DNA from 2 places in the Neobacillus sedimentimangrovi genome. Region 2 is predicted to be linked to the other one. Evidence: riboswitches for the same ligand, from Rfam matches in the RefSeq annotation. Region 2 holds a riboswitch; the other holds the start of a gene.

Region 1 (4,220 bases), on a different contig from region 2:
AATAGGCGATTTTATATATAAATAGGACGATTCTCAAGCAACTTGATGAAAACATTTCTACTTTCGGAAGAAGAAAATAAGTAATTAATAATGCAACTGATTCCCTACGCAAATGTTTGTATTCAATTAATGGGCAGGATTATGGAATTAGAATCTCCTTTTGAATATAAAAATTTTTTTTTAAAAATAAAGTTTATGTACTATACACTGCATTAGGGAGAGATTGTTTCAATGAAGGAGCTAAACGCGACTGATTATGAAAAACAATTGATAGAAATAATCAAAAGTGACAAATATATTATGTCAATTCTGAAAGTGATTGAGAAATTAAATTTAAACGATGCTTGGGTATGTGCTGGACTTATTAGAAATAAAGTTTGGGACATTTTACATAACACAGTAACTCCTTTAAATGACATTGATGTTATTTATTTTGATGCTTCGGATACTTCGTGGGAAATGGAAAAGCAATTAGAGAATGAATTAAATGTTTTGCTTCCAAATCAGCCTTGGACAGTAAAAAATCAAGCCCGTATGCATTTGAAAAGTGGCTTTAATCCCTTTTCTTCGACATATGATGGTGTAGCTCATTTTCCAGAAACTCCAACTGCAATAGCTGTAAGACTCTGTAATAAGGAACTTGAGATTATGGCTCCATATGGAATACAGGATTTATTTGAAATGAAGGTAAGACCTACACCATTTTATAAAAAGGATAGCGAATATTATTCAATTTATGTTGGACGTGTTAAAAAGAAAAAATGGGATGAAATATGGAGAAGTTTGTCTATAGAACTTTAACATGAATATCTAATTTCATATTCTACTAACTGGAACGATTGAGAAGATAGGTCAGCGAAAATGATCAAACTTTTTTACAAAAGTTGTGCAATGTTTCACAAATAAATGTCCCGTTTTGATCAATCTTTTTTTCAAAAGGGGTTCTTTTAACTTCGCGTAAAATGTGGGTTTGTGAGGTATTTTTGATTAAACTTTTTTAAAACCAACAGAAGTGGATTAGCGAAGGTCGAGGTCTGGCTGAGGCTCTGCTTATAAGTCATGGCTAACGATTCAAGATGTTTCTGACAGTAAAGCGTGAAATTTTAGAAGAAGTTGGTTTGAAAGTAAAAGATAGCTTAACGTATGTACTCAGTACATAACAGTTACTGGTGAAAATGTAGTAAATATTGTATTTTTTTGCGAATATGAATCAGGTGAGGCAATTCCTAATAGTCCTGATGAGGGTGAAGATGTGTTGTGGTTAACGACTGAAGAAAAGAGTATCAGACATGCCGAATTGTTGATTTCAAGATCATAATTAGTACTGGGGTGGTGGTTAATGTTGAAGAAAATATATGTGGTTAGGCATTGTGAAGCAGTAGGACAATCCCCTGATGCACAACTTACAGATAAAGGACTTAAACAAGCATTTGAATTATGTGAGTTTTTTTCCAATATTAAAATAGATCAAATTATTGCAAGTCCGTATAGGCGTGCCATTGAATCTATTCAACCACTGGCAAAAAGATTAGGTTTAGAAGTTGAGATCGATAGGAGATTGACAGAACGTATTCTTAGCACTAAAAATCTTTCTGATTGGTTTGAAAAACTTAGAAGTACATTTGAAGATATAGAATTGAAATTTGAAGGTGGAGAGTCCAGCAGAGAAGCGATGAACCGAATTGTTGAGGTTGTAGATGAGATTTTTAGTAGAAACAATGATCATACAGTCGTTGTTACACATGGTAATTTAATGTCCTTACTTTTCATGTTTTATAGTAAAGATTTTGGGTTCGATAATTGGAAAAGTCTTAGTAATCCTGACGTATTTCTCTTAATTAAAGAAGGTAATCAGGTAACTTTTAAAAGGATATGGAAATAAAAAAGGTACCCACAATGAAGATTTGTAATTAAGCTAATGGGGATGTGTAAAGGGGGATTTTTGGACTATACGTATAAGAACTATTCAAAATATGAATCGAGATACTTATTAAAGATTCTCTATTACAGCGAATTATACACGGAGAAAAAGTATTCGAGAAACAATATAACTTTGATAAAGACAAACAAATGCCTTCGTATAATTGTCTATAATTATTTCACGAAACTGATGAAACATTTGAAAATTATTATTTGTGAGTGCCATTGATAGAAATTGATTTTATGGGTCGTCTAGTAATTTATGCGGTAATTGATGATATTCTAGATTGGTTTTACGTATTTTTGTAGGATTAGAAGGTTGTTTGGTGCGGTAATGTCATTAAAGTATATGGGAAAAGGAATGTAAAGTATAATTCGTAAATTTTATCTTTTCTGAATTATTTATTGTATTTTATTAATTATTATGATATAGTGGATAAAAATTACATACCGTGTAAGAAGAGGTACCACGTAAAGTGTGTTTAAAAGGGAAACTGGTGCAAATCCAGTACTGTCCCGCAACTGTAATTCGGAGCAACTCTTATTATTGCCACTGAGTAATTGGGAAGGCAAGAGAAGCGATGATGATAAGTCAGGAGACCTGCCTCATTCTAGTACACACCAAAGCTCACGGGGAAATGGGCGGTGTTTTGTGCGATTCTATCAGTGTGTTTTCACGCTTATTTGAGTATGCATAGATTAATCCGAAGCTGTTTCCTACATGGGAAACAGCTTTTTTAGTTGTTATATAATAAGGAGGCTTATCAAATATGAATGTCATTAGTACTGTAGTAGGGTATCCGTATATCGGGCCGAAAAGAGAATGGAAACGAATAATTGAAAGATTTTGGAAAAATGAATTAACTGAACATGAATTTGAAGCGGAGTTAAAGCAACTTCGTATTGATCGCTTAAAGCACCAGCAAGATTTAGGGCTAGAATACATCACAGTCGGTGATTTTACAAAGTATGACCGTATGCTTGATCTAGCGGTTATGTTTAATTTAATTCCAAAGCGTTACGATGTATTAGAAAATCCGACAAAAAATGAATTGTATTATGCTATGGCTCGCGGGGCAAAAGATGTAGTCGCGTGTGAAATGACAAAGTGGTTTAATACAAACTATCACTATATTGTGCCGGAATATGAAGGACAAAAATTATCCTTACAAAGAAATGATATTTTAGATCAATTTTTAGAGGCACGTGATGAAGTAGGAATTATTACAAAACCAACAATTATAGGTCCTTATACGTTTGTTGATTTAGCGAAAGGTTATGATGAAAAAGAAAAAGCATTATTTATTCTCCAACTCATTCCATTATATGCTCAAGTAATTAATGAATTAACAGAAGCTGGGGCAGAATGGATTCAGATTGAAGAACCATCATTTACAAAAAACCTCCCAATTGAAGAAATTCAATTAATTGAGGAAATCTATAAGCAACTTTGTAAGTTAACACCACACGCTAAATTACTTGTACAAACATACTTTGAGTCATTATTTGCTTATGAACGTTTAATCCAGCTACCAGTTGATGGTTTTGGATTAGACTTTGTTCATGATAATAAACAAAATTTAAAATCCATCCAAAAATTTGGGTTTCCAAAAAATAAAACATTAAGCATTGGTGTTATTAATGGTCGAGATATTTGGTCAGTTAATTTTGCGGAAGCAGTTTCAATCATTAATTCAGTAAAACAGTTAACAAATATAGAAAATATATGGATTAGTTCTTCTTGTAGTTTACAGCATGTGCCTGTGTCAAAAAATATGGAAGAAAAGCTACCAAAAGAGTTATTTGATCATTTAGCCTTCGCTGATGAAAAAATACGTGAAATTGCACATATTACGCACTTTATGCAAAAAGGAAGTTGGTTAAAAGAAGGATTAGTTGCAAATAGCATGAAGGTAATTCAAGCACTTGCGACGCATCCGGTTCGTCAAAATAAACGTGTTGAAAAAGCTTTAGCCAATTTGACACCAATGGATTTCAAACGTTCTGTTTCATATAAAGAGCGTCAGCAAATTCAAAAGGAGGCATTAAAGTTACCAGATTTCCCAACAACAACGATTGGTAGTTTTCCTCAATCTACCGAAGTAAAGAAAACACGTAGTGCTTGGCGTAAAGGTGAAATCAGTGATGCACAATATGCTCAATTTTTAAAAGAAGAAACAGCTCGCTGGATACAAATTCAAGAGGAAATCGGATTAGATGTTCTTGTCCATGGGGAATTCGAGCGTACAGACATGGTGGAGTATTTTGGTGAGCATTTAACAGGATTTTCCTTTACAGAC
Region 2 (4,220 bases):
AAACCCACTGCCAGTAAGAATCGATAAAGGTAAGAGGTGCTTATGATCAGGCCCCCACAAAATTCTGCAAAGATGTGGGATCACAAGGCCGACAAATCCAATGGTGCCTGACACCGCTACGGCTGCCCCTGTTAAAATAGATGCAGCCAATAAGATAAGGAGCTTTCTTTTTCGCACATCCACCCCTAAATGCTGGGCTCTTTCTTCCCCGAAGGACATGGCATTTAATTCCTTGGCTTGAAAGATTAATAGGAATGAGCCAATGATAAAAAATGGAAGAATGATTTTGATGTATTCCCAGCCTCGCATTGAAACACTTCCAAGGATCCAGCCGATTATTTGCCGGAGCTCATCACCGGTAAGTGCAATCATGAGAGAAATTAAAGCACCCAAGAAAGAACTTAATATGATACCAGTTAATATAATGGTTTCCACTTTCATCGATCGATCAATTTGACGTGCAAAAATAAGAACTAAAAAAATAGATAAAAAAGAAAACAAAATGCTAAGAACAGGTAATGTATAGGAACCAATAAATGGAATAGAAAGTTGAAAAAACAATGTTAATACGGCTCCCACAGATGCTCCAGATGAAACTCCTAAAGTGTAAGGATCTGCCAACGGGTTTCTAAGTAGACCTTGGAAGGCTGCACCGGCAATCGCAAGAGCAGCTCCTACAAGTCCTGACAATATGACTCTCGGCAAACGAATATTCATCACAATACTCGTAAACATCGGTTCAATATCATAGGTCAGTCCCGCAAAAAGTTTTGACCCGATGATTTGAATAATAGTTAAAATCGGAACAGAAACCGTTCCGATCGAAATAGCAAATATCATAGAAATAATAAGAAATATGAATGCGATGGTGTAAGCTAAATAAGTATTATTTAAAAACTTCCGGATAGATAGCCTTTGCAAGATCCTCTACTCCTTCAACAATCCTCGGACCTGAGCGGGTGACACGATCAGAATTAATATCAATGACTTGCTTATTCTTAATAGCCTTCACATTTTCCCAACCTTTTCTACTCAATACTTTTTCTGCTGGATTTTCAACATAATATCCATATGTTGTAATGATGACATCAGGATTTTTTTGAATCATTGCTTCTTGATCCATTTTGATCCAGCCTTCTTGATCTGCCGCAATATTTTCGGCATTAATCCAACTGAGCATTTCATTCATAAAAGTATTTTTACCAGTAGTATAAATTTCTGGTTCAGGTGAGACCTCAATTAATACCTTTTTCTTTTCTTTGATTTCAGCAGCCTTTGTTTTCAATTCTGCTAATCTCTTCTTCATAGCGGCAATCAGTTTTTCCGCATTTTCTGATTGGCCAGTTGCTTTTCCAATCATCTTAATCGAATCATAGACTTGTTCAAAATTTTGTGCATCATTTACCACTAATACAGGAATCCCTACATCTTTTAATTGTTGCAATGCTGCTTGTGAATTAAGGGCCGTCGAAGCGTGAGCAAGTACTAAATCTGGTTTTAATGAAATAACTTTTTCTTGATTAAATTCCATACCACCAATTTTTTCTTTTTTATTGACTTCCTCAGGATAATTATCAAAATCGGACACGCCCACCACTTCATCTCCAAGTCCTAATGCGAAAGCAATTTCGGTATTACTAGGTATGAGTGAGACAATTTTTTCAGGCTTCTTCTCAATTTTCACCACTTGATCGGAAGCATCTTTAATAGAAACAGGAAAATCTTTCACTTCCGCTTTTTCTTCAACATTTTTTTCCTTTTGAACTTGATCTTTGGATTCACCACATCCGGCCAAGCCACCGATGGTTAATAAGAGTGCAAGCAATAACCAATGCAACCTTTTCATTTTAAAATCCCCCTACTTTCTTGTGTAATTCCATTTTCTGTACATGTTTTTATAAAAACAAAAAAACATCCCTGCTTATGAAGGATGTTGGCATGAACATACAATAATATCCATTATTGTTGTTTCGTTTCCACCCCCCTATCCTCGTAGGTTTTTGGCGTACTTGAAATAGGCAGGTCTCCTGGCTCATGAATCATCGCTTCCTATGTCTTCCCATCGTTCAGACAGTGACAATGTATAGGTCGCTCCTCATTTACAGTGGCGGGACCGCGTTGGATTTTCACCAAACTTCCCTTTTAAGTTAAAAACTTATGTCCATTAAGTTTTTAAACACCTATTTCTATGTATTTAATTTTTATCCAATTCAATTATAAAGAAAGCAAAATGTTTTGTATATAATTTTTTCGACAATTCTTTTTATCATTCGAAATTTCTACTTAAGTTGGCCATTTCAATCGCTACGGTAGCCGCTTCCCATCCCTTATTACCTGCTTTTGTACCAGCGCGTTCGATTGCCTGTTCAATGGAATCAGTTGTTAACACCCCGAAAACAACTGGTAATCCAGAGTTTAATGCTACGGTATTTACTCCTTTGGCTACTTCATTGCATACATAGTCAAAATGTGGTGTGGATCCACGGATAACAGCCCCTAATGTAATGACCGCATCGTATTTTTTGCTATTTGCCATTTTTTGTGCAATTAGTGGAATTTCGAATGCACCTGGCACCCATGCAATATCTACGTCCTTCTCCTCTACCCCATGTCTTTTTAAAGCATCTTGAGCTCCACTTAATAATTTGCTCGTGATAAACTCATTAAAACGCCCAACGACAATTCCAATTCTTAATCCAGTACCTACTAAATTTCCTTCAAAAATACGTCCCATCTTAAACCCTCCAAGTAAATGATTGTTTATTCTATTTTTTAATGACGAAGATGTTGTTCATGATGTTCTTTCTTCGTCCGGTATTCTATCAAATCTTTAATGGTAATGAATTTTAAGTTAAAGCGATCCGCTATTTTACGAAGCTGCGGAACACGGGCCATTGTCCCATCTTCATTCATAATTTCACAAATAACACCAGCAGCCTTGGCACCTGCCAACTTCGCGAGGTCTACTGCTGCTTCTGTATGACCATTTCTACGAAGGACACCGCCCTCTTTGGCAATAAGCGGAAAGATATGTCCTGGCCTTTTGAAATCCTCTGGTTTTGAGTTTGGATCCATCATACTTAAAATCGTAGCTGATCGTTCAAATGCGGAAATTCCTGTTGTCGTAAATTTATGGTCAATACTAACGGTAAAGGCCGTTCCATGAGAATCAGTATTGACTGTTACCATAGGGGACAGATCAAGTTTTCGTGCTAGTTCTTCTTCAATTGGCACACAAATAAGTCCTCTCCCATGGGTGGCCATAAAATTAATAATATCAGGTGTGGCTTTTTCTGCTAAAGCGATGAAATCACCTTCATTTTCCCTGTCCTCATCATCACAAACAATGACGACTTTCCCATTTTTCAAATCTTCAATCGCTTCTTCAATAGTATTGAACATGCTGATCACTCCTTTCATGATTCTCTGACTGACATGTTAGTAAAATCCATTTTCTTCTAAAAATTTTTCCGTTATTCCCGTCTTTTTATTTTGTACTGGTTCGCTTGAAAAATGGCTCAAAAAGTGCGCGACATATTTACCTATCATGTCACATTCCAAATTCACGATATCTCCAGGACCTTTAAGCCCTAAAACGGACTCAGACAATGTATGGGGAATGATGGATAAAGTAAAACCTTCATCGGATACACCAAATACCGTCAAACTTGTCCCATCAACCGCAATAGAACCTTTATATATAACATATTTCATAATTTCCGGCCCAGCCGCAATTTCATAGTAGACGGCGTTTTCGTACGCCCTTTTCTTCTTTATAATCCCGATTCCATCTACATGACCGGAAACAAAGTGGCCACCAAATCTACCCTTAGCCGCCATCGCCCGTTCCAGATTGACCTTCGAACCTCGGGTAACCTCGTTTAGACTCGTCGCTTTTACAGTTTCTGGCATGACATCTACCGTAAAGCGATTTCCAGAAAATGAGGTGACGGTCAAACACACGCCATTTACGGCAATACTGTCGCCTAGATGTATATCTTCTAGGATTTTCTTCGCTTCTATGGTAAGAACGAACGAATTTCCTGACCGTTGAATATTTAATACCAACCCAATTTCTTCCACTATTCCAGTAAACATATGATTTCTCCTTCATTTGGTTAGGTAACAATATGTAAATATAGAAAAAACCCTAAAGGATTCTTCCTCTAGGGTCATTTTGAGACAATAAGAAACTAAGGCTTAACAATAGAGAAATTTTT

Evidence for each region. Region 2 has a riboswitch for cobalamin ahead of GZA11_RS11260 (ABC transporter substrate-binding protein). Riboswitches for the same ligand answer to the same signal wherever they lie in the genome.
Region 1: it holds a riboswitch for cobalamin, as region 2 does, so the genes downstream of both, metE (5-methyltetrahydropteroyltriglutamate--homocysteine S-methyltransferase) here and GZA11_RS11260 (ABC transporter substrate-binding protein) in region 2, are expected to answer to the same signal.

Annotation. Positions count from the first base shown of each region.
Region 1 is NZ_JAAFZF010000013.1:16,194-20,413, reverse strand. Features, by position in the region: gene GZA11_RS06575 (nucleotidyltransferase family protein) at 232-801, shown strand; gene GZA11_RS06570 (histidine phosphatase family protein) at 1,340-1,882, shown strand; cobalamin riboswitch at 2,366-2,543, shown strand; gene metE (5-methyltetrahydropteroyltriglutamate--homocysteine S-methyltransferase) at 2,691-4,220, shown strand, end outside.
Region 2 is NZ_JAAFZF010000032.1:30,660-34,879, forward strand. Features, by position in the region: gene GZA11_RS11255 (FecCD family ABC transporter permease) at 1-921, opposite strand, end outside; gene GZA11_RS11260 (ABC transporter substrate-binding protein) at 887-1,846, opposite strand; cobalamin riboswitch at 2,001-2,199, opposite strand; gene ribH (6,7-dimethyl-8-ribityllumazine synthase) at 2,267-2,734, opposite strand; partial or broken gene ribB (3,4-dihydroxy-2-butanone-4-phosphate synthase) at 2,800-3,402, opposite strand; gene ribE (riboflavin synthase) at 3,439-4,098, opposite strand.